4 regions of the Mesorhizobium sp. M0998 genome follow, and region 1 is predicted to be linked to each of the others. Evidence: predicted binding sites of a transcription regulator. Region 1 holds the regulator's gene; each other region holds the start of a gene.
What was found. The regulator PhoB, encoded in region 1, activates phosphate uptake and scavenging genes when phosphate is short. The targets are predictions, from matches to a motif close to TGTCATNNANCTGTCAT.

Region 1 (7,520 bases):
TATAGGCCTCGCCGACATTCTTGATCTTGCCGCTGTCTATTGCCGCCTTCAGCACCTCCATCGAACCGGCAAACAGGAAATCGGCATTCGGATCGGAACCCGAACCCTTGATGAAGACATAGTTGCCTTCCGGCTTCACCTTGAAGACTTCCCGGGCCTGCATGCGGCCGACTTCCTTGTTGTCGAAGGTCAGGTAAAAGACGTCCTTGTTCTCGATCAGCCGGTCGTAGCCGACAACCGGAATACCTTCGTCCAGCGCCTTTTGCACGGCCGGCCCGATGGCCGAGGCGTCCTGCGCCAGGATGATCAGTGCGTTGGCGCCCTGCGAGATCAGGCTCTCGACGTCGGTGAGCTGCTTGCCGGGGTTGGACTGTGCGTCGGCGGAAATATACTTGTCGCCTGCGGCCTCGATGGCCGCCTTCATTGCGGCCTCGTCGGTCTTCCAGCGCTCTTCCTGGAAGTTCGACCAGGAAACGCCGATGACCTTGTCTTTAGCCTGCGCCACCGACGCCAGCGCCAGCGTCATGGCGACACCCGCCAGAATGGCGGTCGTGAATTTCTTCATCATATCCTCCCTGCGCCGCGTACGGCGTGACCAATTGGCTCAAAGACCAGCTTAGAAGCTCTAATTTTTTCGAGCCTCGAAAAAATACTGGTCCGATCTCCGGCTGCTGTCAACATCGATTCTGATGAATTTTGATGACTCTGCGAGTTTTTTCGAGCGTCGGAATAAACGATGACAGCGCCACCTGCATCTGACACTATTTGCCTCATCCGACACTATTTGTCGGACATTACCGACGGCTTCCGGTTCATGAGCGGCCGCGGCAACCGGGAGGAAAGCAAAACAATGTCGGTCGGAATCCGCCATGACGATTTGCGCCGGCGCAACCGGGCGATGGTGATCTCGGCGGTGCGCCGGGCCGGCCAGCCATCGCGTACTGAGATCGCAGCTACCACCGGCCTCAGTCATTCGACCATATCGGCGATTTCTTCCGACCTGATACGGGAAGGCATCCTCGCCGAGAGCAAGCCAAGTGAGCCCGTTTCGTTGAAACGCGGTCGTCCGCAAGTCGGCCTCGCCCTCAACCCGGAAGCGGCGGCGGTGCTGACCGTGGTGTTGTCGCTGAATTTCCTTTCGGCCGCCATTATCGACTATACGGGACAGGTGGTCGCCGAGGAACAGCGCCGGCTGGACACGCTGACTATGCCGCGCGACGAGCTGATCCGTGAATGCATGGCCATCGTCCGGCGCCGGCTGCAGGATCCAGACCTTGACGTCCGCAGTGTCGCCCGCATCGCCCTGGCGATTCAGGGCATTACCGACTCCCCTGCACGCGCCATGCTGTGGTCGCCGATCACGCCGCAGACCGACATCGCCTTTGCCGACATGCTGGAGGACGAATTCGGCATCCCGGCAACGGTGGAGAACGACTGCAACATGATGGCGGTGGCTTTGCGCTGGCGCAATCCGGATCGCTATCGCGACGACTTCATCGCCATCCTGCTTTCGCATGGCATCGGCATGGGGCTGGTGCTGAAGGGCGAACTGTTCACCGGGACGCATTCCTCGGGCGGCGAATTTGGCCACATGATCCATCGTCCGGGCGGCGCGCGCTGCCGTTGCGGGCGGCGCGGCTGCATCGAGGCGTATGCCGGCAACTACGCCATCTGGCGCAACGCCAGGCAGATGAGCGAAGACAGCGAACCGGTCGCCGACGTCAGCGACGCCGACATGCGAGCACTGGCGGCCCGGGCGCGCGAGAAAGATGGGCCGGAACGCGAGGCCTACCGCAAGGCCGGCGAAGCGCTGGGTTTCGGTCTCGGCTCGCTGTTCGCGCTGATCGATCCGGCACCGGTCGCGATGGTCGGCGCCAGTGCCGCCGCCTTCGATCTGATCGAGCCGGCCTTGCGGAAGGCAATCGCCCAGACCGCCGGCGGCCAGCATTCAGGCTCGATCTCCTTCGATACAGAGCCGAACGAATTGCCGCTGATCCGCGAAGGCTGCGCGATGCGGGCGTTAAGCTTCGTCGACCAGGAGATTTTCGCGCCGGGCGCGCAAATGAGGCCCAGCGTCAGAAAGAACGTAGCCTGACCAGGCGGGTCAATCTTCCCTGATCGCATAGCCGGCGCCGCGGATGGTGCGGATGACATCCGGCATCCGGCCGTTGTTGACGGCTTTGCGCAGCCGCCCGACATGCACGTCGACGGTGCGTTCGTCGATGTAGATTGTCTCGCCCCAGACATTATCGAGTAACTGGCTGCGCGAGAAGACACGGCCCGGATGCCGCATCATGAACTCGAGCAGCCGGAATTCGGTCGGCCCGAGCCTGATTTCGCTCTTCTTGCGATAGACCCTGTGCGATTCGCGATCGAGCACGATGTCGCCGACCTTCAGCACGCTGGACAGCACTTCCGGCTTGGCGCGCCGCAGCAGCGCCTTGACCCTGGCCATGAATTCCGGTGTCGAAAACGGCTTGACCAGATAGTCGTCGGCGCCGGTCGAAAGACCGCGCACCCGGTCGCTCTCCTCGCCGCGCGCGGTCAGCATGATGATCGGCAGCCGCTCGGTTTCGGGGCGCACCCGCAACCGACGACAGAGCTCGATGCCGGAAACCGCTGGTATCATCCAGTCGAGCACCAAAAGGTCGGGCACATTCTCCTGCAAACGGATCTCGGCTTCGTCGCCGCGTGTCACCACCTCGACCTGGTAGCCTTCGGATTCGAGATTGTAGCGGAGCAGCACACCCAACGGCTCCTCGTCCTCCACCACCATTATGCGTGGTGCGATCATCGGCTGGGCACCCCCATCATGTCACCGGTGCGGACATTGTCGTTTCGTCCTGCTTCGGACGATTGACCGGCAATTGCTCGCCGGTCAGCACATAATACGCATTTTCGGCGATGTTGGTGACATGGTCGCCGATCCGCTCCAGATTCTTGGCGCAGAACAGCAGGTGCGTGCAAGCGGTGATGTTGCGCGGATCTTCCATCATGTAGGTCAACAGCTCGCGGAACACGGACGTGTATTTAACGTCGATGCGCTCGTCGGCGGCACGAAGCTTGGCCAACGCGGCCGCATCGCCTGCAGCATATTCCTCGATGACACCCTGCACCTGGATGAGAACCAGCTGCGCCATCGCGTCGATGGAATGCGACAGGTCCCGCGGCGTGACGCTGAGGCCGACCGCACTCACGCGCTTGGCGATATTCTTGGCAAGGTCGCCGATGCGTTCGAGGTCGCCCGCCATGCGGATCGCTCCGACCACATGGCGAAGATCGTGGGCCATCGGCTGGCGTTTGGCGATCAGGGTGATGGCGCGGTCGTCCAGTTCGCGTTGACGCGCATCCATGATGGCGTCGTCGGAAACGACGCGTTGCGCCAGCACGTTGTCGGAATTCAACAGCGCCTTGGTCGCCCCGCCGACCATCGAACCGGCGAGGTCGGCCATGTCGCGGATCAGCTTGCTGATCTGCTCGAGATCCTCGTCGAAAGAAGCGACTGTGTGTTCGCCCATGGTCCTGTCCTCATATGCATGATCGGAACGGCTCAGCCGAAGCGGCCCGTGATGTAGTCCTGCGTGCGCTTCTCGCGGGGCGACGTGAAGATCTTCTCGGTCCGGTCGAACTCGACCAGTTCACCCAGATACATGAAGGCCGTCTGGCGCGACACGCGCGCCGCCTGCTGCATGTTGTGGGTGACGATGACGATCGTGTAGTCGGCTTGCAATTCGTCGATCAGTTCCTCGATCTTGGCCGTCGACAGCGGGTCGAGCGCCGAAGCCGGTTCGTCGAGCAGAATGACTTCCGGCTTCACCGCCACGGTGCGGGCGATACAGAGCCGCTGCTGCTGGCCGCCGGACAGGCTCAAGCCGCTGGCGTTGAGCTTGTCCTTGACCTCGCTCCACAGCGCGGCGCGCTTCAACGCCTGTTCGACGCGGCCGTCCACCTCGGACTTGCCGAGGTTCTCGTAGAGCCTGACGCCGAAGGCGATGTTCTCGTAGATCGACATCGGGAACGGCGTCGGCTTCTGGAACACCATGCCGATCTTGGTCCTGAGGAGGTTGAGATCCTGCGACCGGTCGAGAATGTTCTTGCCGTCGAGCAGCACCTGGCCCTCGGCCGTCTGTTTTGGGTAGAGCTCATAGATGCGGTTGAACACACGCAGCAGCGTCGATTTCCCGCAGCCCGAAGGGCCGATGAAGGCCGTGACGCTGCGCTCGGGCAGCGACAGGCTGATGTCCTTCAGCGCCTTGCTCTGGCCGTAGTAGAAGTTGAGATTCTTGACCTCGATCTTCGTCTTCTCGGTGACCGTTTCGGTCATCGTCATGTCTGGGGACAACATCTGTGTCATCTGTCCTCTCTGCGTCCGGTAAGGCTGCGGGCGAGGATGCTCAAGCCCAGAACCGTCAGGGTGATTATGAGTGCGCCGGTCCACGCCAGTTGCTGCCATTCCTCGTAAGGGCTGAGAGCGAACTGGAAGATGGTCACCGGCAGGCTGGCCATCGGCGCGTTGATATTGCTGCTCCAGAACTGGTTGTTGAGCGCGGTGAAGAGCAGCGGCGCCGTCTCGCCGGAAATGCGTGCTATCGCCAGCAATATGCCGGTGACGATGCCGGACAATGCGGCGCGGTAGGCGACCGAACGGATCACCACCCAGCGCGGCGCGCCGATCGCGGCACCGGCTTCACGCAACGCGTTCGGCACCAGGTTGAGCATGTCTTCAGTGGTGCGCACGACCACCGGAATGACCAGGATGGCAAGCGCCACGGCGCCGGCAATGGCCGAGAAATGTCCCATTGGCCGCACCATCAGCTCATAGACAAACAAGCCGATGATGATCGACGGCGCCGACAACAGGATGTCGTTGATGAAGCGGACGACGGTGGTGATGCGCGAAAAGCGTCCATACTCGGCCATGTAGGTTCCCGCCAGCACGCCGATCGGCGTGCCGACGACAACGGCGATGATCGTCATCAGCAGGCTGCCCGTGATGGCATTGAGCAAGCCGCCGGCCTCGCCCGGTGGTGGCGTCATCTCGGTGAAGACCGCGAGCGAAAGCCCGGCTGTGCCCTTATAGACCAACGCGCCGAGAATGAGCGCCAGCCCGGCAAGCCCGATGCCGGCGGCGACGACGCAAAGCGCCATCATCACCGAATTCCTGGCTTTGCGGCGGCTGTGGAGCGATGAGGATGTCGACATCGGTCAGGCTCCCGTACGGGCGTCGATCCGCATCAGCATATAGCGGGCGGCGGCGAGGATCAGGAAGGTGATGACGAAGAGGATCAGGCCGAGCGAAACCAGCGAGGAGGTGTAGAGGTCGCCGTCGGCCTCGGTGAATTCATTGGCGATGGTCGCCGAGATCGTCGTGCCCGGCGCGAACAGGGAGGCACTGATGCGATGTGCGTTGCCGATGACGAAAGTCACCGCCATGGTTTCGCCGAGTGCCCGGCCGAGGCCAAGCATGACGCCGCCCATGATACCGATGCGGGTATAGGGAATGACCACGCGCCGGGTCACTTCCCAGGTCGTGCAACCGATGCCGTAGGCCGATTCCTTCAGCACCGCCGGCACCGTATCGAAGACGTCCTTGGTGATCGAGGTGATGAAGGGCAGCACCATGATGGCGAGGATCAGCGCCGAGGTCAGAAGGCCGATGCCGTAAGGAGGGCCGGCGAAAAGGCTGGATAGTCCCGGCACGCCGTGGAAGATGTTGATGATGAAGGGCTGTATCGTCGTCTGCAGGAACGGCGCGAACACGAACAGGCCCCAGATGCCGTAGATGATCGAAGGAATGCCGGCCAACAGCTCGACCGCTATGCCGATCGGGCGCCTGAGCGGGCGCGGGCAGAGCTCGGTGAGAAAGATTGCAATGCCGATGCCGATCGGAACCGCGATCAGGATGGCAATGGCCGCCGTCACCAGCGTGCCGTAGATCGGCGCCAGTGCGCCAAATTTTTCCGTAACGGGATTCCAGCTCTCAGTCGTCAGGAAAGAAAAACCGAACGACGACAGCGCCTGCCATGAGCCGGCAAACAGCGAGATGGCGACACCGCCGAGGATGACCAGCACAAGAATTGCGGAAGCGCGGGTGAGTCCGCGGAATATGGCATCTGTGAGCGCGAAGCGCCGCACAGTAGCTTCCCTGGCCCGGGCTGCTGCAGATGATGGCATGGCATCGGAAGCGATGGTCATTGGGTCCTCGCGATTAAAGGCAACAGGGAGGGCGCCGTCGACGCCCTCCCTGGAGGAGATTACATAGCCGAGTAGAGCGGCTTGCCGTCGTCGCCGACGACTTCCTTGGCCCACATGGCCTTGACGCTCTCAACCACCTTGTCGGGCATCGGAACGTAGTCCAGCTCGCCGGCCATCTCGTCGCCCTTGTCGTATGCCCAGGCGAAGAATTTGAGCGCTTCGCCGGTGGTCGCGGCATCATCCGGCTTCTTGTAGAGCAGGATCCACGTTGCCGCCGTCATCGGCCAGGACTCGGCGCCCGGCTCGTTGGCGAGGATGACGCCATAGCCCGGCTGCGAGCTCCAGTCGGCATTGGCCGCTGCCGCCGAGAACCCCGCCGCGGTGGGCTCGACCTTCTTGCCGTCCTTGTTGATCATATCGGTGTGGGTGAGCTTGTTCTGCTTGGCGTAGGCATATTCGACATAACCGATCGCGCCGCCGGTCTGGGAGACGTTGTTGGCAACGCCCTCATTGCCCTTGGCGCCGATGCCGACCGGCCATTCCACGGCCTTGTCGACGCCGACCTTTTCTTTCCAGACCGCGCTGACGTCGCCGAGGTAATAGGTGAAGTTGAACGTCGTGCCCGAACCATCGGAACGGTGAACGACCGCGATCGCCTGCGAAGGCAGCTTGACGTCGGGATTGAGCTTCTTGATCGCTTCGTCATCCCAGCTCGTGATCTTGCCGAGGAAGATGTCGGCCAGCGTCGGGCCGTCGAGAACCAACTCGCCCGGCTTGATGCCTTCGAGATTGACGACGGGAACGATGCCGCCCATCACCATCGGGAACTGAGCCAGTCCGGTCGCTTCAAGCTCGTCGCCCTTGAGCGGCGCATCCGAAGCGCCGAAGGTAACGGTCTTGGCCTTGATCTGCTTGATGCCGCCGCCGGAACCGATCGACTGGTAGTTAAGGCCAACGCCGGTGTCTTTCTTGTAGGTGTCGGCCCACTTCGCATAGATCGGGTAGGGGAAGGTGGCGCCGGCGCCGGAGATGTCCGCGGCGAGCGCGGCGGACAGGGTGAGGGTGGTCGTCGCCGCAGCCATTGCAATCGCAACGGCCGCCGAGCGGATGAAATGTCTCATGTGGCCTGCTCCTGTTCGGAATATGGTCTCTCGGCGCCATTCCTCCGGCGCCCGCTGAGGCCAATAGCCCCCGATTATTACAGTCGCATGACAGTTTCATGTCGCTCCGGTAACGACGTCCAGCCGGGTTAAGAAGGAGCGGCCGCGGGCTTTTGTCGGCATGGGCCGCGGTTTGCCGCTGGAATCAGCAGCTTGCGTGAATTC
Region 2 (7,520 bases), on a different contig from region 1:
TTCGTTGCGGCCTTTCGGCGTCAGATCGAGGTAGTGATAGGCGCCGATCAGCGGATCGCCGCCTCGCGAGCGCGAGATGAAAGTCAGGAAGATGTCGCCTTTCTCGTCGCGATAGAACACGCTGGTGCCGGGAAGATCCTTCGATTGCCGCGCGCGCCGCTCGAAATTGTAGGTCGTGTCGCCGGCCGCGATCTGCTTGTCGGTGAATGACACCTGCATGTCGAAGTTGAAGTCCGAAGCGTAGGACGACACCCAGTCGAATTTCCAGCCCATGCGCTGCTTGTAGGGCAGCAATTCAGCCAGTGGCGCGCGCGCTACCACGACAAGTGAGACATCGTGATGCCTGAGATGCTGGTTGGCGCCGTCGATGTGGTCGGCAAGAAATGAGCAGCCTTCGCAGCGATAATCGGCGCCCGGCCCGAACATGAAATGGTAGACGATCAGCTGGCTGTTGCCGCCAAACAGGTCGGGCAGTTTCTTTGGCCCTTGCTCGGTCTCGAAGACATAGTCCTTGCGGATCTTCAGCCACGGCAATTCGCGGCGTTCGGCAGCGATGCGGTCCCGAAAGCGCGTCAATTCCTTTTCGCGCGCCAGATGCGCCTTGTGCGCCTGAAACCACTCTTCCTGCGAAACGGTCTTGTTGTTTGGCATCGGTCTGCTCCTCTTTTCACGGAGGACGTTCGGCAGCGAGGAATGCCGACACCGAGCTGCATTTTTAGTTGCAGGAAATTGCAGACCTTGCTGCTTTCAAACAAACCCGGGCGGGTCGGAGGGAACGCAACCTGAATTCCGTCAGGCGGCTTGCTCAAGCGTCGGCTGCCATTGTCCAAGCGCTGCCAGATGGTTCATGTGGGCGCGATGGGCGAAGGCGGCCTGCGCGGCGGCGACGTTCGCCGCCTTGCCGCTCCAGGCCTTCTGTGGAGCGGCCTGCAAGGCGCGGCCGTAGGAGAAGGTCAGCTTCCACGGATGCGGGCCGATAGCGTTGATGGCATTGAGGTTGGCGGTCGCCTGCTCGTCCGTTTGTCCGCCTGACAGGAAGGCGATGCCTCCGATCGCGACCGGCACCGTCTCGCGGAACAGTTTTATGGTCTTTTCGGCGACTTCCTCGGGGCTGCTGACCTTGCCCGATTTCTTGCCGGCAAGGACCATGTTCGGTTTCAGGATGGTGCCTTCGAGCACGACGCGGGCCGCATAGAGCTCGGTGTACAACTTTGTCAGTGTCGCCTTGCTGATCTCGTAGCAGGTGTCGATGTCGTGGGCGCCGTCCATCAGCACCTCCGGCTCGACGATCGGCACGATGCCGGCCTCCTGGCAAAGCGCGGCGTAACGGGCGAGCGCATGGGCGTTCGAGCCGATCGACGTGGCGGAAGGCACGCCCTTGGCAACATCGATGTCGATCACCGCGCGCCATTTGGCAAAGCGGGCGCCGAGCTTGTAATAGTCGGCAAGGCGTTCGCGCAGGCCGTCGAGGCCCTCGGTGATGGTGTCGCCGGGAAAGCCGGCCAGCGGCTTGGCGCCGGCGTCGACCTTGATGCCGGGGATAGCGCCTGATGCCTTGATGATGTCGACCAGCGGTGTGCCGTCGGCGGCCTTCTGGTGAATGGTCTCGTCGTAGAGGATGACGCCGGAAATGTACTTGGTCATTGCATCGCTGGCGCGGAACATCATCTCGCGATAGTCGCGGCGACTGTCGGCGGTCGACTCGACACCGATGACGTCGAAGCGCTTCTTGATGGTGCCGGAGCTCTCGTCGGCAGCCAGCAGGCCTTTGCCATTGGCCACCATCGCGGCAGCAATGTCCTCGAGACGTTCGCTCATCGTGCTTCTCCTGAAAGAATTGATCCGTGCCCAGCAGACCACCAGAGCAACGCAGGTTCAAGTCGAACAATTTCACCGGGTAGGCGCGAATCGATTGAAAGTCGCGGGCGCCCTCTTTCGCGCTGTTATTGCTGCCGCGCTCAGCGCTTCAAGATGTCGACGCCGGGCAAGGGCTTGCCTTCCATCCACTCCAGGAAAGCGCCGCCAGCCGTCGAGACATAGGTGAAGTCGTCGGCAACGCCGGCATGGTTGAGCGCCGCCACCGTATCGCCGCCGCCGGCGACCGAGATCAGTCTGCCGGCCCTCGTGCGCGCTGCCGCGTGCCTGGCCGTCGCCACCGTTGCGTGGTCGAATGGCTCGATCTCGAAGGCGCCGAGCGGCCCGTTCCAGACCAGCGTCGCGGCGCGGTCGATCCATTCGGCAATGGTTTTCACGGTCTTTGCGCCGACGTCGAGGATCATGCCGTCGGCCGGCACGTCTGCTATGGCGACGGTCTCGCTGGCGGCGCCGGCCTTGAACTCCCTGGCGACAACGCCGTCGGCGGGCAGGATGATGGCGCAGCCGGCCTCGGCCGCCTCGATCATGATCTGCTTGGCGGTGGTCGCGAGATCACGCTCGCACAAGGATTTCCCGACATCGGTGCCGCGTGCCGCGAGAAACGTGTTGGCCATGCCGCCGCCGATGACCAGCGCGTCGACCTTCTTCACCAGGTTCATCAACAGGTCGATCTTGGTCGAGACCTTGGCGCCGCCGACGATGGCGACAACCGGACGGACGGGATTTCCAAGACCCTTTTCCAACGCGTCGAGCTCGGCCTGCATGGTGCGGCCGGCGAAGGAAGGCTGCACATGCGCCAACCCTTCCGTCGACGAGTGGGCGCGGTGCGCAGCAGAGAAGGCGTCGTTGACGAAAATGTCGCCGTTGGCGGCGAGCTTTTCGGTGAAGGCCGGATCGTTCTGCTCCTCGCCCTTATGGAAGCGGGTGTTCTCGAGCAGCAATACGTCGCCGTTATTCATGGCAGCAACGGCATTTGCCGCCTTGTCACCGATGCAGTCGGAGGCAAAGCCAACCGGACGGCCGAGCACGTCCGCCGTCGCCTTGGCGATCGGCTCGAGCGAGAATTCCGCCGCCGGTCCATCCTTCGGCCGGCCGAAATGGGCAAGCAGGATGACCTTGGCGCCCTTGCCGGAGAGCTCGGCAATGGTCGGCGCAATGCGCTCGATGCGGGTGGCGTCGGTGACCTTGCCCTCGGCGACGGGAACGTTGAGGTCGACACGCACCAGCACACGCTTGCCGCTGATATTGCCGATGTCGTCCAGTGTCTTGAAGCCGGCCATGCTGATCCCTTTCGCGAAAAATCGCGGGGACCTTACCCCGCATCGACGACGATGCAAGACCTGCCTAACGGTTCACCGAAAATATGATTCACGTATCGAGGACGAAGTGCCCACGGGGAGCGAGATGGGCAGCAATGGCGCAAAACGCTCCGACATATGGCTTTACCGGTTGCGTACCACGATGCAGGCGCCGCCGACGCTTTGCAGCTTGTCGCAGATCGTGTCGGCCTTGGCTCTGCTATCGGCGCCGATCCGCACGGCATAGATGCCGCGCCTGCCGATCGGTGTGCGGACCCGGCTGACCACCGGATCGTGGCCGGCAAGCAGTGCCGGGAACCGGCTTTTCACTCTCAGCCACTGGTTGAGCGCCGCGGCGCGGCGGAAATTGCCGGCCACCTGCACGCCCCAGGGCTTGATGTTGATCGACGACATCGGCACGGTTCTGGACATGATCACCGGCAGCTCGCGGCAAGCGGCAGCGAAACTCGCCTTTTTGTCGAGCGGCCGGATGACGCCGGCATACGCGGCATCGGTGAACTTGTCGGCCGGCTCGCCCATGACGTCCAGGACGTAGCTTTCGGTCTCCAACGGGAGGAATCCGCCGGAATTCAGCCAGCGCGTCACCCGGCTCTCGCCGGCATTGTAGGCTGCGGCGGCGAGGCCGAGATTGCCGAAACCGGATTTCATTTCGGCAAGGTATTTTGCCGAGGCCGGGATTGCCTGTTCGATGTCGAAGGAATTGGCGAGCCCGCGCATCTTGGCGGTGCCCGGCATGAATTGGGCGATACCCTCCGCGCCGACCGGGCTGACCGCATTGGGATCGAAACGGCTTTCCTTCCAGATCAGCCGGGCAAAGAAATCCCGGGGCAGCCCGTTCTGGTCGGCATGCGTCTCGATCAGGTTGCAAACCTGGTCGATCAGCTTCTTTTTGGCGGGCCGTGGTGGATCGGCCTGAACGGCTGTCGCCCAGATCAGCCCGCAAATGACAACCAGCGCCGCGCCCAGCAAACGCCGCATCGAACTACTCCGCCGCGGCTTTGTCGTGCTGCCCGAATCGCCGTTCGATATAGTCGGCGACCATCTTCTCGAAATCCGCGGCAATCGATGGGCCGCGCAGGGTCGCCGCCTTCTTGCCGTCGACGAATACCGGGGCGGTCGGTGTCTCGCCGGTGCCGGGCAGCGAAATGCCGATATCGGCATGTTTGGATTCGCCCGGACCGTTGACGATGCAACCCATCACCGCGACTTTGAGGTTCTCGACGCCGGGATATTGTTCACGCCACACCGGCATGTTCTTGCGCAGGTCGGCCTGGATGTTCTGGGCAAGCTCCTGGAACACGGTCGAGGTTGTGCGGCCGCAGCCCGGGCAGGCGGCGACGATTGGCACGAACTGCCGGAAGCCCATGGTCTGCAACAGCTCCTGCGATACCTGCACCTCGCGCGTGCGGTCGCCGTTCGGCTCCGGCGTCAGCGAGATGCGGATTGTGTCGCCGATGCCTTGCTGGAGCAGGATGCCCATGGCCGCGGACGAGGCGACGATGCCTTTCGAGCCCATGCCGGCCTCCGTCAGGCCGAGGTGCAGCGCATGGTCGGATCGGGTGGCAAGCTCGGTGTAGACGGCGATCAGATCCTGCACGCCGCTGACCTTGGCCGACAGGATGATTTTCTCGCGCGCAAGGCCGATCTCTTCGGCCATTCCGGCCGACAGGATCGCCGATTGCACGATTGCCTCGCGCGTCACTTCCTGCGCCGTCAGCGGAAAGCCCTGGGCCTGGTTGTCGTCCATCAGCCGGGTCAGCAGCTCCTGGTCAAGCGAACCCCAATTGACGCCGATGCGCACCGGTTTGTCGTATTTGATCGCCATCTCGACGATCGCCGCGAACTGCCGGTCTTTCTTGTCCTTGAAGCCGACATTGCCGGGATTGATACGGTATTTGGCCAGTGCCTCGGCACAGGCCGGGTGGTCGGCCAGGAGCTTGTGGCCGATATAGTGGAAATCGCCGACCAGCGGCACGTCGATGCCGAGCCGTTCCAGCCGCTCGCGGATGGCCGGTACGGCCGCAGCGCTTTCGTCGCGATCGACGGTTATGCGCACGATCTCGGAGCCGGCACGATGCAGCGCCGCCACTTGCGCGACCGTCTGGTCGACATCGGCCGTATCGGTGTTGGTCATTGACTGGACGACGACCGGCGCGCCGCCGCCGACCATCACGCCGCCGACATCGACACCGACCGACCTGCGGCGTGGGAAGGGTGAGGAAAAATATCCGGTCATGCCGGCTGCCTTTAATCTTGAAGGTCCGGGCATGAGGTGGAGGAGCAAAGATGGCTTGTCAATGGCGACTGCCGCGCAGGCCCAGCAAATCGGAAACAACAAGATGGCAGCTTACCGCAAATCCATGGGCGTTTCCGGCAGCATAGAGACATGCCACCGGAAAGATCGCGCGCCGGGTGGCGCTTCTAGTCCTGGAAGGGTTTCAGTGCGTCGTCGGTTTCGCCTTCAGTTTTTCAATCTCGTCCTTGAGCGCCAGCTTGCGCCGCTTGAGATTCACGATTTCGAGGTCGTCTACCGACGGATGGGTCATCGCATCGTCGATTTCCCGTTCGATGTCGCCGTGTTTCCGCTGCAGCTCATCAAGATGGGATGCAAGAGACATGATTGGTTCTCCCTTTCATGGTTTCCTCGGATTGCAGCCGTCATGGCACGTCCACCGCAGGCTCGCTTCTATGACGGCATAATGACAGTGTGCCACCATCGCGCACCGATGTCGAATGCTGCGTGGTAGCATTCCACGCCAATATGAAATGTGATATGGGCTGCGCGCCGGTGCAAGAAGCCCCGGTCCCGCCCAATCAGGCCCATAGTTTGGGCGCCGCAGACGTGCAGACGGTAAAAATGTCCGATCAGGAACAGGCAGATATCCGCCTCGAATATTCCCGGCTGAAGCAGGAACACGCCGATTTCGACGCTGCCATCAATGCGATGATCGCCATGAATTGCGACCCGCTGCAGATCCAGCGCATGAAGAAAAAGAAGCTTTTCCTGAAGGACAGGCTGATGGCGCTGGAAGACAAGATCATTCCAGACATTATTGCTTGAACGAACGCCATTGTTTGAACGAACGCCGGCGGGGCCTGCTGGAAAAGCGGTTATGCCGCGATCGAAAGCCGTGCGGCGCGCTCGCGCAACAACGCTATCAGGTTGTCGGTCTTTTCGGTCGAGGTATCGATCGGAACCACCAGGCACATCGTCGCCTCGACCCTGCCCGGCGCTGAAAAGACCGGCGCGGCCAGGCATTTCGTGTAGGCATCGACAAGGCCGGAGGTGACGCAGTAGCCGGCCGACTTGGCGACGGCGATGTCGTCTATGAAATCGTCGAGTTGCAATCTGCGGCCGTCCGGCAGCACGAGATCGTCCTCGGAGACCATATCCTCAATCGCTGCCCTGTCGAAGCCGGCGAGGAGCAGTCGCCCGGAAGCTGTCCAGGGGAGCGGTATTTGCAGACCGGTCGCCGAGCTGATCCGGAATGGCCTCGTCCCCGGGCTTGAATGGACGATGGTGTAGCGGCCGCTTTGCAGCATGCACAACTCCGAGGTCTCGCCGGTCTCGCGTGACAGATGGTCGACTTCCTGGCGCCCTCGCCTGAGCAGGTCGTTGCCCCGCACATAGTCCATTCCGTAGAGATAGAGCTTCTTTCCGAAATAGACCCGATTGCCGTCTCCGGCCATTTCCAGCAGGCCTGCGTCGACCAGCGAGCGCACAAGCGTATAAGTCGTCGAACGCGGCGCGTTTACCCCCTTGGCAAGATCGCCGATGCCGATCGCGCGCTGGGTCGCGTGAAGAAACTCCAAAATCTGGAGGACCCGGTTGAGGCCCTTCTCCCGAGAACCCGAGTTCTTGTCTTCGTCCAGACCGGCGTCAGGTCGAGCGGCCAAGGCATTACCTTCTTGCATTATCGATCCCTGATGTTAATCTGTCTTGTACAGAGTACAGGCGTCTCTTGTAAGGGACAATGATGTCAGTTGCAACTGATGCCTGTACTGCTGGTCCAAAGGGGAACTCAACACGAAAGGAGGTCGCCGTGAACGACACATCCAAAAGGCGTGAATTTCTGAAACTGGGAATGGCCGGGCTTGCAACGGCCGGAGTGATGAGCGCCGCTACCGCGGTCGATGTTCAGAAAGCGGCGGCCCAGGCAGCGCCGGACAGCCTGCTGCGCACCGTCCTCGAGCGCGGCAAGGTGATCGTCGGCACCGGCAGTACCAATGCGCCCTGGCATTTCGAGAACGACGCCGGCGAACTGGTAGGCATGGACATCACCATGGGTCGCATTCTCGCCAAGGGGCTTTTCGACGATCCGACCA
Region 3 (7,520 bases), on a different contig from region 1:
CGGCGCGGATACCTTCATAGAAGTCGTGCCCGGCAAGCATGCGGTTGAGGATACGGAACTCCATTTTCATGCACTCGTCCATCGACAACGTCTGCCCGGCGCTAATCTGGCGCCATGCAACATGCAGGCTGGTCGGTGAACGTGTGCGGATGGTGGCCAGCGTCTTTGCCGCGAACTCGTCGGCAGCGGCTGCCCGCTCCAGACTGGCGACGATATCGGCCAGCGACGGCTGCGCGAAATGCCGGGCGATGGCTTCCAGCGTCGGCCTGTCGGTCTCGCGCCTGGCCGGGACGAAGCAGCCGCGCAGCACCGATTCCGGGTCGCCGCTTTCCGCCAGACGGTCGAGGAAGCCGGCCTGGTCCTCCGCCTTGATCGTATGGGTGGCGAGGCCCGAGCACAAAGCATCGCCATAGCGGATGCGGTTGCCGGTCAGCGCCAGATACATGCCGAAGCTGCCGCCGAGATCCGGCAACAGATGGCTGGCGCCGACATCCGGGAAAAAGCCGATGCCGACCTCGGGCATGGCAAACTGGGCGTTTTCGGTCAGCACTCGCTGCGAACCATGGAAGGAGATACCTACGCCGCCGCCCATGACGATGCCGTCGATCACCGCGACATAGGGTTTCTTGAAGCGGGCGATGCGGGCGTTCAGCCGGTATTCATCGGCGAAGAAATCGACCGGAGGCCTTCCTGCGCGGCCGGCTTCGTAGATGTGGAGGATGTCGCCGCCCGCCGAAAATGCCCTGCCCTCGGCCTTGACGACGACAACGTCGACGCCGTCGTCGCGCTCCCAACTGCGCAGCGCCTTGTCCAGCGCCTTGACCATGCGGTGGGTTACGGCATTGAGCGCCTGCGGCCGCGTCAGCGTGACGACGCCAGCCCTGCCCAATCTTTCGAAGCGAATCTCGTCGCCTCCGCCAAAATCCATCGCCAGAGAATCCCTCCCCGCGCCCGCCGGGAGTGAAGTGCTAAAGCGTGGCGCATGGCCGCGTCAATGGCGGCGGCCAATCCGCTGCATGGTCGTCGGCGTCACCCAGTGCTAATGCTGGCGCTTTGAACCGGAAGGTTGAACCATGCCTTGGTTGCCGCGCCTTGCTGTTATGGTGGTCGGCCTGATCGCTGCGAACACTCCTCCCGTATCGGCCGAAACCGTCGACGAGCTCTATCAATCGCAGACCATCGTCACCGGCCAGGGCGAGGTCAACAGGCAGATCGGCTTCAAGGCCTGCCTCGATGCGGTGCTGGTTCGTGTGTCCGGCGATCAGCGGCTGCCGAAGAGAACTGAGATGGCGGCGCTGCGCGACAAGGCCGGCAGCTTCGTTGCCGAATTCCGCTATCGCGACCGTCTCGAAGGCATTCCAATCCATGACGAACAAGGCACCCATGACCGGCCGCATGATCTCACTTGTCTGTACAGGCCTGACGTTATCGATCCGGTGCTTGCCGCGCTTGGCAGCAAACCATGGCTTGGCGAGCGGCCACGCCTGGCAATTTTCCTGGCGGCGGAGCAAGGCACAAGGCAGTTCGTGCTGACCGCCGACGATGAGCGCGGGGCGGCGATGCGCGAATCCTTCGTCAATGCCACCGGTCCGCTGGTCATGCCGATTGTGTTTCCCGAAGCGTCACTGCTGTCGGCCTCGAAGCTTGACGACCAGGCCCTGCGCCATGCCGATATCACGACGCTGGACCAGCTTGCCAGGAAGGCCGGAGCCGACCAGGCGCTCGCCGGCAGTATCGTCTGGAGCGACAAGGAACTGGGCTGGATAGCCGACTGGCGGCTTGCCTTGAATGGCAAGAGCTACAATTGGCAAGTGCGCGGCGTCAGCTTCGACGAGGCATTCCGCGTCGCCATGCGGGGTGCTGCGCAGATCCTGTCGGGCAATGGCCAACCAGAATAGCGCCCGACAGGACCCTGGCACAATCGTGTCGCATTGGTCAGCAGCGGAGGCTCGTGGTAAAAGCCGCCCGATCCGGAGTTTTTGCGATGAACAAATTCACCCCTGCAAAGCCTGCCGGCGCGCGCAGCGTCGACGAGATCACCGGCAGCCGGCGTCTGCGGCGCATGCGCAAGGCCGATTGGTCGCGCCGCCTTGTCCAGGAGAACCGGCTCTCGGTCGACGATCTGATTTGGCCGATCTTCGTCGTCGACGGCAGACAAGTGCGGGAACCGATCGCCGCCATGCCCGGCGTGTTCCGCCTGTCGCTCGACCTCGCCGTCAAGGAGGCTGAGCGCGCGGCCAAGCTTGGCATTCCGGCGATCGCCACTTTCCCCAATGTGGAGCTCGGCCTGCGCGATCAGACCGGTTCGCACATCCTCGATCCGGAAAACATCATCAACCGCGCCACCCGCGCCATCAAGCGGGCGGTGCCGGAGATCGGCATCATCACCGACGCGGCGCTTGACCCGTTCACCTCGCATGGCCATGACGGCATCTTGCGCGAGGGCATTATCGTCAATGATGAAACGGTGGAGCAAGTGACGGCGGCGGCCGTCATCCAGGCGGCGGCGGGGGCCGACATCATTGCCCCCTCGGACATGATGGACGGCCGGATCGGTGCCATCCGCGATGCGCTCGACGCCAATGGATTTCAGGATGTGGCGATCATGTCCTATGCGACCAAGTTCGCATCCGCTTTTTACGGCCCCTACCGTGAGGCGGTCGGCACCGCCGGCCTGCTCAAGGGCGACAAGAAGACCTATTATATCGATCACGCCAATTCCGACGAAGCGGTGCGCGAGGCCGAGCAGGATCTGGCCGAGGGCGCCGACATGCTGATGGTCAAGCCCGGCCTGCCCTATCTCGACATCATCCGCCGGCTGAAAGTCGAGTTGCAGATGCCGACCTTTGCCTATCAGGTCTCGGGCGAATATTCGATGATCAAGGCCGCCGCCGCCAATGGCTGGATCGACGGCGAAAAGGCGATGCTGGAATCGCTGCTCGCCTTCAAGCGCGCCGGCTGCGACGGCATCCTGACCTACTTCGCGCCGGAAGTGGCGGCGATGCTCAAGGGGTGATGCGCCTTTGTAGCGTCTACATCGAATAGTGTTCGTCCGTCCAAAGCGCGACATGGAACGCCGCAGGACATCGCTTCAAGTTTACGCTGCCCCTCGTTGCCCTGCCGGGCATTTCTCCCCGTAAAGTGGCAGGGAGAAAGACGCGTTCGTAAAAGATTTCACCAATCTCCAGCGTTGCAAAAAACATCGACGTTGCGGCCAGCCCCTTCTCCCCGTCACTATACAGGGAGAAGCTGCCGGCAGGCGGATGACGGGCGGCGCCGACATTGAGATTGGTTATTCCAACATGATTTGGAAGCGATTGCCCCGCCGGCAAAATACCGCTTGCAAAATGCAATCAGTTAAGCTACCCCGATAACTGCTTGCATGTCACAATTGGTTATCGAGGAGGCTCCCATGTCCAAGCTTCGCGTCAGCGCTTTCACCTTGTCGATCGACGGCTTCGGCGCCGGTCCCGACCAAGACCTGAAGAACCCGCTGGGTGTTGGCGGGGAAGCCCTGCACGAATGGATGTTCGGCACCCGCACCTTCCGCAAGATGGTCCTCGGCAAGGATGGCGGGACCACGGACACTGACGAGGCGTTCGCAGCACGCAGCTTCGAAAATGTCGGCGCATGGATCCTCGGCCGCAACATGTTTGGGCCGATCCGCGGCGAATGGCCGGATGACAGCTGGAAAGGCTGGTGGGGTGACAACCCACCCTACCACGTGCCGGTCTTCGTGCTCACGCACCATGCGCGTGATCCCATTGTCATGGAGGGCGGCACGACTTTCTATTTCGTGACCGACGGCATCCACTCAGCGCTGCAAAAGGCGAAAGCAGTGGCTGACGGCAAGGATGTACGGCTGGGCGGTGGCGTTTCTACGATCCGGCAATATCTCAAGGAAAAGCTCATCGACGAAATGCATCTGGCGATCTCACGGGTCCTGCTAGGCGCCGGCGAGAGCCTTTTTGCCGGCATCGACATGCCCAAGCTCGGCTATCGCTGCAGCGAGCAGGTCGCGACGCCGAAGGCCACGCATGTCATCATCGAGCGCACCTAGCTTGTTGCAGGGCGCCGCCATGGAGGCGCCGCCCTCCTCGCCGCTTTAGTCAGTACTTCTCCGGCACATACAGTTCGCGCGGCAGTACCTGGCGCTCGTATTCGGGATTGAAGACGCGCTCCGGCCGTGTGATCTCTTCGTGCGGCACCTCCTCATAGGGCATCTGCTTGAGCAGATGGTCGATGCAGTTCAGCCGTGCCCGCTTCTTGTCGTTGCCCTCGACGATGAACCACGGGGCTTCCGGAATATTGGTGCGGGCGAACGTTTCTTCCTTGGCCTTGGTGTACTGCTCCCAGCGCACGCGCGACTGGAGATCCATCGGCGACAGTTTCCATTGCTTCATCGGGTCATGGATGCGCATCAAAAAGCGCATCTGCTGCTCCTCGTCGGTGATCGAAAACCAGTATTTGACAAGCGTAATGCCTGAGCGGACCAGCATGCGTTCGAAATCCGGAACGTCGCGGAAGAACTCCTCGACCTGATCCGGCTGGGCAAAGCCCATTACCCGCTCGACGCCGGAGCGGTTGTACCAGGAGCGGTCGAACAGCACGATCTCGCCGCCGGCCGGCAGATGCGGAACGTAGCGCTGGAAATACCATTGCGACTTCTCGCGCTCGGTCGGCGCCGGAAGTGCTGCGACGCGGCAGATGCGCGGATTAAGCCTCTGGGTGATGCGCTTGATAACACCACCCTTGCCCGCCGAGTCGCGGCCCTCGAAAACCACGACGAGCTTCTTCTTGTGATAGGCGACCCAGGACTGCAGCTTGATCAACTCGGATTGCAGCGTGATGAGATCGCGAAAATACTGCAGGCGGTCGATCGATGGCGGATGTGCATTCTTGTAGATCTTGGCGATCTCCATCGACAGCGCCGGCTCCGAGATTTCCAGCTCATAGTCTTCATCCAGCGTGTCGGCGAGTTCCGCTTCCAGCCAGTCCCTGGCCGGGGAATTCTGTTTTATCTCGGTCATTTACGCTGCTCCGCTTACAGGCCTTGCCGGCCGCTGTCAGGCGCTCTGCCGCCCGGCCCGGCGGCCGGAAATCGAAGCGCTGGACCGATGTTAGTATAGGCCGGCAATGACGGTTTTATTGCAGCCACTACTGCGCTGGCTGTGCGTTTCAATCCGCAAGATGTGATCGAGCTTACCCTGCGGAACGGGCGACAAGCGGAACGAATTATCCTACAAATAGCCGGTTCATTGAGGGCTGTCGTCTGCAACGCCCTTTCCCGATAAATTGTGAGGACACGACATGGAATACCGCACTCTCGGCCGTTCCGGGCTGCAGGTTTCGACGCTGACCATGGGCACCATGACGTTCGGCGGCGGCGGCGCGTTTTCGGCGGTCGGCAAGACGAGGCGCGCCGGATGATCGACCTTTGCATCGATGCCGGCGTCAATGTCATCGACACCGCCAATGTCTATTCGAACGGCGTGTCGGAAGAGATCATCGGCGAGGCGCTTGGCGGCAAGCGCAAGGGCGACGTGCTGATCGCCTCCAAGGCGCGCATGCGGATCGGCAAAGGCCCCAATGATGAAGGCCTGTCGCGCTACCATCTGATCCGCGAATGCGAGAGGAGCCTGAAGCGGCTCAGGACGGATGTCATCGACATCTATTTCCTGCACGAGTGGGATGGCCTGACACCGCTTGAGGAAACCATCGCCGCGCTCGACACGCTGGTCGCGCAGGGCAAGGTCCGTTATGTCGGCTGCTCCAATTATTCCGGCTGGCAAGTGATGAAGGGGCTGGGGATCAGCGACCGTCATCACCAGCCACGCTTCGTCACCCAGCAGATCCATTACACGTTGGAAGCGCGCGAGGCCGAGTATGAATTGTTACCGATCTCGGTCGACCAGGGGCTCGGCGTGCTGGTCTGGAGCCCGCTTGCCGGCGGGTTGCTGTCCGGCAAATACCACCGTGACCAGCCGACCGCCCGCCAGCTCAGCGGCTGGTCGGAACCGCCGATCCGCGACGAGGACCGGCTGTGGCGGATCGTCGACACGCTGATCGATATCGGCAATAATCACGGCGTGTCGGCGGCGCAGGTGGCGCTTGCCTGGCTGCTCGGCCGGCCCGCTGTCAGTTCGCTGGTGATCGGCGGACGAACCGAAGCCCATTTCAAAGACAATATCGCCGCTGCAAGCCTTGTGCTTGCCGATGAGGAGCGCACACGGCTCGATGTGGTCAGCAGGCCGCCCGTGCTCTATCCCTACTGGCACCAGCAATTCACGGCAAAGGACCGGTTCGGGCCGGCCGATCTCGTTCTCGACCGCGACGGCGCCTGAAAAGCCGGGCTCTCCGGACTGCGCCGAGATATGGAGCCCGATCGTGCCTTGCGGTGTTGTGTTTGCGGTCCAATGCTCCTAGGCAAAGGCCAAGCACAACGAAAGGAAACGATATGGCACGAGCACCGAACTACGGTCAGGAACGCAAGGAACGCGACCGGCAGAAGGCTGCCAAGAAGGCGGAAAAGCAGGCTGCCAAGGTCGCAGCCAAGGAGCGATCGAAGCCCGAGGGCGAGAGCGAGTCCCAAACCAAAACCGAAACGGCAGAGTGATGATATCCGGGCTGCCAGGCGGGCCGGGCCTCGGTCAAATCCCGCTATGCCTCAGGCAGGCGCCTTGTCGCTGACGAAGACGTTCACTTCACGAGCGGCGGCAATGAAGGCCCGTCTTGCGTTCATGGCCGGCTTGTCGCCGGCCAGCGCATCATGACAGGCTTGCAACGCTTCGCGGTGCTTGGGGCTGCGCTTGCCGGGCCAATTGTTGAGGAGGTAGTCGGAAGCCTCGCGGGCCGTACGCAAGAGCTGATTGCTTCCCGCCGCGCCCTTGACGGTCACGGGTGTGTCAAATCGGTTGTTTTCCATCGCCGCTCTTACGCCATCGGCATTTGCGAAGCGAGACCGAAAGTAGCATTCTTCGCTCATCTGCTCTTTTCGTGATCAATGGCAGCCGATCCTCACTCAAGCGACGACGGCAAATCCACGGGCGCGCAGGCCGCGCCGGTCGTTGCGCAGCGAGGTCACCAGCCGGTCGCGGCTGCCGATGATATGGGCCGAAAGCAGGCGGGCGGCGGTATCGGCATCGCCGGCCCGCACCGCCGACAGAATGGCATGGTGTTCGGCCCAGGCGCGGCCGAGCGCTGCCTCGTCGCGAACCTCGAGCCAGCGGGCGCGCGACAGGCGCGTCATCGCATCGCGAACCGCTCTGAACAGGAACTCGTTGCCTGACAGGCGTGCCAGCTCGATATGAAAATCCCTGCCGACGCGATGCCATTCCTCGCGCGGCGTCTTGTCGTCGCAAGAATCGAGCATCGCCTCGATGATTTCGACGGCACTTCTGTCCTGCAAGGTGCAAGTCAGCCTGACTGCCGTGACCTCGACCGCCTCGCGATAGACGGCGATCTGCTCCAGCTCGGCAAGATTGATTGGCGAGACCGTCCAGCCGCGGCCGTCGCGGCAG
Region 4 (7,520 bases), on a different contig from region 1:
GCTTCAGTCTAGATCCAGCTTTCTCGACCGTCCAATTGTCGAAGTCGGCGCTGCCCCTCATCGCCCTGCCGGGCACTTCTCCCCGTATAGTGACGGGGAGAAGGAAGCTGGCCGAGATCTCGGCACCGTTACTGCAACGCTGGAGGTGAGCGAAATCCTTTGCGAAGGTGCCCTTCTCCCCGTCACTATACGGGGAGAAGATGCCGGCAGGCAGATGAGGGGCGGCGCAGACCTGAAGCGATTGCCTGGCTGAGACACTACTTCACCGACATGCTAGGCCCGCCCTCGACCGCCAGCACCAGCCGGCGATTGGTGACCCTTGCCAGTTGTGCCAGCCGGCCGGCGGGCCGCTCGCCGTAAAGATCGGCCAGTGCTGCCGGCAGCACCAGCGCCAGCACGCCATTGCCGCGGTTTTCCCATTTCAGCCGCGGCATGACGCCGGGCATTGCCGCGCTCAGCAAATAGACGACGCGCAGCAACGCCGCCAAGACGCGGGCGCGCTCGAGATAGCGCGGCGTCGCCAGTCCGCGGATTTCCGGCGCGGCTTCATTGAACACGCCCTCGTGGCGAAACAGGCTGACAAGCGCCAGGAAGGCGCGGCCGGGATGGTCGACGCCGATGAACGAGGCGTGGGCGATGATGTTGAGCGATTGCTTGCCGCGATATTCGGGATGGGCACGCCAGCCGATATCGGCGAGCAGGCAGGCGGCGTGGCGGTAGCGCGCCTCGTCCCTGGTTTCGTCGATGCCGAAGGCAGAGAAGGCCTTGCCGGTCCACTCGACAAGCTCATGCGCGTGGTCGACCGAGCGCGAGCGCAGGCGGGCAAGCTCTTCCGCCGCCGAGATCAGCGGATCGGCCTTCTGCTCGGCCTCGTCGAGCAGCGAGTAGAGAAAGCCCTCGCGCACGCCCAGCGCCGAGACGATGATCTTCGACGGCTGCATCGCCGCCATGATCTCCTGCAGCACGATGGCGCCATAGGGCAGCAGCGAGCGGCGGTTCTTGGAGATGCCCTCGATGCCTTTGATCTTGTCGATCTCGGCTTTGGCGACCTGCCGGAGGAAGTTCGCGGCGCTTTCGATGCCGATCTCGTAATGGTGCATGACGCCGAGCGGGTAGTTGGTCATTTCCATGTGCAGCCGGGCGAGGTTTCGCCAGGTGCCGCCGACCGTGTAGAACGCCCTGCCCTGCCCGCCCTTCAGCAATTTCGCCCGCGCCAGTTGCTCGCGCGTGATCCTTGCCGCCTGGGTCAGCGAGTTCTTCGCCATGTCCTGCAGGCGCAAGCCGCCCAACGGCAGCGTGATGCCGTCACCGATCGTCTCACCGTCAATATCGATCAGCTCGAGGCTGCCGCCGCCAAGGTCGCCGGCAATGCCGTTGGCCGGATGGAAACCGGAAATGACGCCGAGCGCCGAATAATGGGCTTCCTCGCGGCCGCTCAGCACCTGGATCTCGGTCTTGAGCACATCCTCGGCGCGGTGGATGAAGTCGGGGCCGTTGACGGCCTCGCGAGCGGCGGCGGTCGCCAGCACATATATGCGCTCGGCGCCGGCCTGGTCGGAGAGCGCGCGGAAGCGGCGGAACTCTTCCATCGAGCGCGTCACCGCCTCGGGATCGAGCTTTCCGGTCGAAACGATGCCGCGGCCGAGGCCGGCCAGCATCTTTTCGTTGAACAGCAAGGTCGGCGAACGCGCCAGCCCCTCATAGATGACAAGACGGATCGAGTTCGATCCGATATCGATGATGGACAGCGGTCGGCGGTCCTGAAGCCGGCCCTGGGACGCTGAAATCATCAGCCCGTCGCTGCGTTCTGTTTCTTCCGGCGCTTGAACTGCGCGATGCGCTTGGGCGCATGCGACTTCAACGCATCGCCCCGTCCGGACAGGCTCGGATTGGTCATGAAATATTCCTGCGCGTTGAACGGTTCCTCGCCCTCCTCCAGCACAACGCGCCGGGAGGTTCCGTCAGCCAGTACGTCGAAACTTTGCTGGTTGTCCATGATGTTGCCGAGCATGATCTGGCCGAGCACCTGCTCATGCACAGTTGGATTGGTGATCGGCACCATGGTCTCGACGCGGCGGTCGAGATTGCGCGGCATCAGATCGGCCGAGGAGATATAGACGATCGCCCCGTCCGAGGGCAGGCCGTGGCCGTTGCCGAAGCAATAGATGCGGCTGTGCTCGAGGAAACGGCCGACGATCGACTTCACCCTAATGTTCTCCGATAGGCCGGGCACCTGCGGTCTCAGGCAGCAGATGCCGCGCACGACGAGATCGATCTCGACGCCGGCGCGGCTGGCATCGTAGAGCGCATCGATGACGATCGGGTCGACCAAGGCGTTCATCTTCATCCAGATGCGGGCCGGCCTGCCCTCCAGCGCGTGGCTGATCTCATCCGAAATGTGCTGGAGGATGCGGTCGCGCAGCGTAAACGGCGAGATGGCCAGCCGCATCTGCTCGGCCGGCTCGGCATAGCCGGTGATGAAGTTGAACAGCTGGGCGACATCGCGCGCGATCGTCGGATCGGTGGTGAAGAAGGACAGGTCGGTGTAGATGCGTGCCGTGACCGGGTGGTAGTTGCCGGTGCCCAGATGCACGTAATTGCGCAGCCTGCCATCCTCGCGGCGCACCACCAGCGACATCTTTGCGTGGGTCTTCAGTTCGAGAAAGCCGAAGACGACCTGAACGCCGGCGCGCTCGAGGTCGCGCGCCCAGCGGATGTTGGCTTCCTCGTCGAAACGCGCCTTGAGCTCGACTAGCGCGGTCACCGACTTGCCGGCCTCGGCGGCGTCGACCAAAGCGCGTACGATCGGGCTGTCGTTGGAGGTGCGATAGAGCGTCTGCTTGATCGCCACCACTTCCGGATCGGCCATTGCCTGGCGCAGGAACTGCACCACGACGTCGAAGGATTCGTAGGGGTGGTGGACGATGATGTCCTTCTCGCGGATCGCGGCAAAACAATCGCCGCCATGCTCGCGGATGCGCTCGGGGAAGCGCGGATTGTAGGGCGTGAACTTCAGATCGTCGCGGGCGACGGCGACGATCTCCGAGATCTGGCTGAGCGCCAGCGGACCGGTGAGCACGCTGATCCGGCTTGCCGAAACGCCAAGCTCGCCGGCGACGAAGTCGCGCAATTCGGGCGGCATCAGCCGGTCGAACTCGATCCGGATGACCGAGCCGCGGCGTCGCCGCTTCAGCGCCGTCTCGAACAGCCGCACCAGATCCTCTGATTCTTCCTCGACCTCGATATCGCTGTCGCGGATGATGCGGAATGTGCCGGAGCCCTTGACCTCATAGCCGGGGAACAGCTTGCCGATATAGAGACTGACCGCCTCTTCGAGTGGAATGAAGCGGACATGATGCTTGCGATCCGGCAAACGGATGAAGCGCCTCAGCGCCACCGGCAGGCGCAGAAGCGCGCTCATTTCCTCGCCGTTCTTGCGATGGCGCAATTGCAGCGCCATCGAGAAACCGAGATTGGGAATGAACGGAAACGGATGCGCCGGGTCGATCGACAGCGGCGTCAGGACCGGAAATACCTGCTCCTGGAAATGGTCCTCGAGCCAGGTCTTCTCGTCCTTGGTCAGCGCATCGCGGGTGATGCTTTCGATGCCTTGTTTGTCGAGCAGCAGCATCAGCGCCGAAAGGCTGTTCTGCTGGTCCTCCTGCAGGCGCTCGACCTCGCGCAGCAATTGTTCGAGCTGCTGCTCGGGAGTGCGCCCATCCGGGCTCTTCAGCACGATGCCTTCGCGCACCTGGCCGGCAAGACCGGCGACGCGGACCATGAAGAACTCGTCGAGGTTGGCGGCCGATATCGACAGGAAGCGAACACGCTCGAGCAGCGGATGGTTGGCGTTCAGCGACTCTTCGAGCACGCGCCGGTTGAATTGCAGCCAGGAAAACTCGCGGTTGACGAAGCGGTCGGGATTGCCGCCTTCGCGGCTCGCCGCCTCGACGGTGATGAATTCGTTCTGCACCGGCTTCAGTTCGTTCATGGTTTCCGCTCTTCCCACACCGTTCGACGAGCACAGCCTTAACCGGCTTAACTTATCCTCTGACAGGCTTTTGCGACAGTTTCATTTCATCGATCTTGCAAAGAGACGGGTTATGATCCAGATGCAATCGACGAGATCAGGAGACGACGATGGCAGGCGGTTCCATTCCCCATTTCCAGAACGATGCGGGCTACCCGGCAATCGACATCGGCGTCAAGGAATTCATGTGCACCGGCGCCAATCCGCCTTTCGACCATCCGCATGTATTTCTCGACATGGGCGACGACAATGAAAAGGTCTGCCCCTATTGCTCGACGCTCTATCGCTATTCGCCGAAACTGAAGGCATTGGAAACGCAGCCGCCGGGCTGCCTCTATATCGACCAGGCCGCCTGATTCTTCCGCGACAAGCCTGATGCAGGAAACGCAGTCCCGGCAGGTGGTCATCGCCGGGGCGGGCGTCGCCGGGCTGACCGCGGCACTGGCCTTCGCCGAGCGCGGCTATCGGGTAAAACTGTTCGAACAGGCGCAGCACCTCGAGGCTGCCGGCGCCGGTATCCAGCTTTCGCCCAACGCGACGCGCATCCTACGGCAGCTCGGCGTACTCGATCGGCTGCTGCCGACGTCGGTGCGCCCGGAGGCGGTCGTGCTCAAGGATGCCGCCACGCTGCGCAAGCTGGCGCGCGTACCGCTTGGCCAGGCGGCCGAAACGCGCTGGGGAGCGCCCTATCTCGTTGCCCACCGCGCGGATCTGCAGTCAGCGCTGATGCAGCGGATAGCCGAGCGGCCCGAGGTCGAGCTTGTCACCGGTGCCCGCGTCGGCGGCGTCGCAACCGGACCGAATGGCATCACCGCAACAGTCGAGATTGCCGGCACGACCATCGAAACCGAAGCATCGTTGCTGGTCGGAGCCGATGGCGTCTGGTCGTCGGTGCGAGAAAAACTGGCCCGCAAGGCGGCCGAATTCGGCAGAAGCCGATTCTCGGGCGAGCTTGCCTGGCGCGCCACGGTGGCCGCGGACAGCCTTGCCGGACAAGCCTTCAGGGCGATCGGTGCGCCCGATTGCGTTACCGCATTCCTCCATCCAGGCTTCCATATGGTCGCCTATCCGGTCAGCCGTGGCACTGTCTTCAACCTCGCGGCCTTCACCAAGGGCAAGCGCATCGCCGAGGGCTGGTCAGGGCATGCCGACCCCGCCATCCTCGCCAGCGCCATGCGTAGCGCCGCGCCGGCGCTGGTCCGCCTGGCGAACGAGGCCGCGCCGTGGACGGCATGGCCGATCCACATAGTCGAGCAGCGGCGGTGGACGACGCCGGAAGGCATCGCGCTGACCGGCGATGCGGCGCACGCGATGACGCCGTTTGCCGCACAGGGCGCGGCGATGGCGATCGAAGACGCGGTAACCCTTGCCGGTTTCGTTGCCACCTCGCCCGCCGATCTCAGCAGCGCGCTTGTCGCCTGGGAACAGGCGCGGCGGCCGCGCGTCGCCCAGGTCGCCCGTCGCGGCGCCGTCAATCGCGTCGCCTGGCATGCGGCCGGGCCGGTGGCGATGGCCCGCAACCTGTTCCTGGCGATGCGCTCACCCGAAAAGCTCGCCGCCGATCTCGACTGGCTCTACGGCTGGCGGGCGTAGGACGTTCGGCGGTCCTAAGTCATCGGCGCCTTGTCAATTGTAAAGCCGCATCGACAGGCCGAGCGATGCCGGCAGCGGGTTCCACCAGCCGGTGCGCAGCCCGGCGATGCGCAGTGCCGCCGCCGCCCAGGTGTTGCAGCCGACCAGCGCGTTGAAACGGCCATTGCCTTCGAAGAAACGATCGAAACGGGAATACGCCGCATTCTCGATCGGCATGGCCCCGTTCGGTCCCTGCCGGAAGCTTCCCGCAATGTAATCGAGCAGCGCCGTAAACCGCTCCTCGCCGATGTCGAAGCCGGCGACGTCGGGATGCGGCTCGGCGATTTCGCCTGAAATGTCGACGTGCATCACCGAGGCATCGACGGTCAGCGCCTTCATCACCGGCACTGCCTTCAGTTCCGACCAGGTCGGCGTCTCGAGATAGAAGGCGCGGCCGCCCCAGCCGAAGACGATGTAGCGGACCTCCGTCATGTCGGCGGGAATGCCGGCATCGACCAGGAAATGGAAGCGCCGGCGCACAACGTCGTCGACCGGGATGGCGATGTCGGTGTGGATCGGATTTTGCAGCACCAGGATACGGCGGCTTGTGCCGATCGGATCGGCAACGGCCGCCGGCCAGAGCGGGCGCGGCAGCAGTGTGCCCAATGCCACCGCAAGGACTGCTGCAACGACCAGCAGGCCAAGAAAACGGGCAAGCTTCTTCATGGGAAACGCATAGAACAAGCAATGCTCAAGGTGAAGCCCCTCCGAAAGTTGCACAGCTGACTTAGAGCTTGACGCGTATCCTCCCCGGGAGGATACGCTGAGGCATGTCAGATCACCTCCACGCCTCGCATCCTTCCATCATAAAGCGCCTGAAGCGCGCGCAAGGCCACCTTGCGGCGGTGCTGGCGATGATCGAGGCGCATCGCCCTTGCGTTGACCTGGCGCAGCAGCTTCATGCCGTCGAAAGGGCCATCAGCAGCGCCAAGCGCGAGCTGATCAACGATCACATCGAGCATTGCCTGACCGACAGCGTCGAAACCGGCGGCAACTCGCTGGCGGAACTCAAGCAGCTGGCGAAATATCTATGAATGCCATCGTAGCCCGCATTCTGGACTGGCTCGGGTTCGGCTCGCACGCCGCACATCATCACGGCGATCACGGTCCGCACGGTCACAGCCATGGCGTCATCGACGCGACAATTGCCACCACCGACCGGGGCATCTGGGCAATCAAATGGTCGTTCGTGATCCTGGCCATCACCGCGGCATTGCAGATGGTCGTGGTTGCGTTGTCGGGGAGCGTGGCATTGCTGGCCGACACGATCCATAACATCGGCGACGCGACCACGGCGATCCCGCTCTGGATTGCGTTCGTTCTGGCGCGGCGCAAGCCGTCGCGGATCTTCACGTATGGCTTGGGCCGGGTCGAGGATCTGGCCGGCATCATCATCGTGCTCATCATCCTGTTCAGCGCTGTAGTCGCTGCCTACCAAGCCATCGACAGGCTGATCAATCCACAAGTGGTGACACACCTCGGCTGGCTAACGGCGGCGGGCATTGTCGGCTTCCTCGGCAACGAGGCGGTTGCCGTGTTCCGTATCCGCATCGGCCGCGAAATCAACAGCGCGGCACTGATTGCCGACGGCTACCACGCCCGCACAGATGGACTTACCAGCCTTGCCGTGGTCATCGGAGCCATCGGCGTTTGGTTCGGCTTTTCCTTGGCCGATCCGATCGTCGGCCTGCTGATCACGATTGCGATCTTCGGTATCGTCTGGCAATCGGCCCGCTCGGTGCTGACCCGCATGCTGGATGGAATCGAACCCGGTGTGATAGACGAAATCCGACATGCCGCCGAGCATGTTCCGGGCGCGCGCATTGTCGATGCCAAGGCGCGCTGGATCGGTCATAGA

Region 2: NKH59_RS16045 (YdcH family protein) is a predicted target of PhoB. The motif match lies at 5,883-5,899, and genes of this name have one in related genera.
Region 3: ppk2 (polyphosphate kinase 2) is a predicted target of PhoB. The motif match lies at 5,137-5,153, and genes of this name have one in related genera.
Region 4: NKH59_RS07625 (RNA degradosome polyphosphate kinase) is a predicted target of PhoB. The motif match lies at 4,064-4,080, and genes of this name have one in related genera.

Annotation. Positions count from the first base shown of each region.
Region 1 covers NZ_JAMYND010000010.1:29,036-36,555, reverse strand. Annotated here, with positions in the region: gene xylF (D-xylose ABC transporter substrate-binding protein) at 1-565, opposite strand, end outside; gene NKH59_RS11805 (ROK family protein) at 851-2,095, shown strand; gene phoB (phosphate regulon transcriptional regulator PhoB) at 2,105-2,794, opposite strand; gene phoU (phosphate signaling complex protein PhoU) at 2,811-3,518, opposite strand; gene pstB (phosphate ABC transporter ATP-binding protein PstB) at 3,551-4,354, opposite strand; gene pstA (phosphate ABC transporter permease PstA) at 4,351-5,202, opposite strand; gene pstC (phosphate ABC transporter permease subunit PstC) at 5,206-6,195, opposite strand; gene pstS (phosphate ABC transporter substrate-binding protein PstS) at 6,255-7,316, opposite strand.
Region 2 covers NZ_JAMYND010000014.1:148,407-155,926, reverse strand. Annotated here, with positions in the region: gene NKH59_RS16070 (DUF899 domain-containing protein) at 1-651, opposite strand, end outside; gene NKH59_RS16065 (class I fructose-bisphosphate aldolase) at 793-1,818, opposite strand; gene NKH59_RS16060 (phosphoglycerate kinase) at 1,959-3,155, opposite strand; gene NKH59_RS16055 (lytic transglycosylase domain-containing protein) at 3,318-4,172, opposite strand; gene ispG (flavodoxin-dependent (E)-4-hydroxy-3-methylbut-2-enyl-diphosphate synthase) at 4,177-5,430, opposite strand; gene NKH59_RS16045 (YdcH family protein) at 5,633-5,812, opposite strand; gene NKH59_RS16040 (YdcH family protein) at 6,052-6,255, shown strand; gene NKH59_RS16035 (IclR family transcriptional regulator) at 6,306-7,091, opposite strand; gene NKH59_RS16030 (transporter substrate-binding protein) at 7,238-7,520, shown strand, end outside.
Region 3 covers NZ_JAMYND010000004.1:71,018-78,537, reverse strand. Annotated here, with positions in the region: gene NKH59_RS05150 (enoyl-CoA hydratase/isomerase family protein) at 1-928, opposite strand, end outside; gene NKH59_RS05145 (DUF8605 domain-containing protein) at 1,074-1,898, shown strand; gene hemB (porphobilinogen synthase) at 1,985-3,016, shown strand; gene NKH59_RS05135 (hypothetical protein) at 3,033-3,353, opposite strand; gene NKH59_RS05130 (dihydrofolate reductase family protein) at 3,413-4,060, shown strand; gene ppk2 (polyphosphate kinase 2) at 4,110-5,030, opposite strand; partial or broken gene NKH59_RS05120 (aldo/keto reductase) at 5,311-6,344, shown strand; gene NKH59_RS05115 (hypothetical protein) at 6,458-6,616, shown strand; gene NKH59_RS05110 (DUF982 domain-containing protein) at 6,668-6,925, opposite strand; gene NKH59_RS05105 (GntR family transcriptional regulator) at 7,022-7,520, opposite strand, start outside.
Region 4 covers NZ_JAMYND010000006.1:24,621-32,140, forward strand. Annotated here, with positions in the region: gene NKH59_RS07615 (DoxX family protein) at 1-12, shown strand, start outside; gene ppx (exopolyphosphatase) at 258-1,790, opposite strand; gene NKH59_RS07625 (RNA degradosome polyphosphate kinase) at 1,790-3,991, opposite strand; gene NKH59_RS07630 (zinc-finger domain-containing protein) at 4,141-4,386, shown strand; gene NKH59_RS07635 (FAD-dependent monooxygenase) at 4,406-5,623, shown strand; gene NKH59_RS07640 (TIGR02117 family protein) at 5,657-6,328, opposite strand; gene NKH59_RS07645 (metal-sensing transcriptional repressor) at 6,433-6,696, shown strand; gene NKH59_RS07650 (cation diffusion facilitator family transporter) at 6,693-7,520, shown strand, end outside.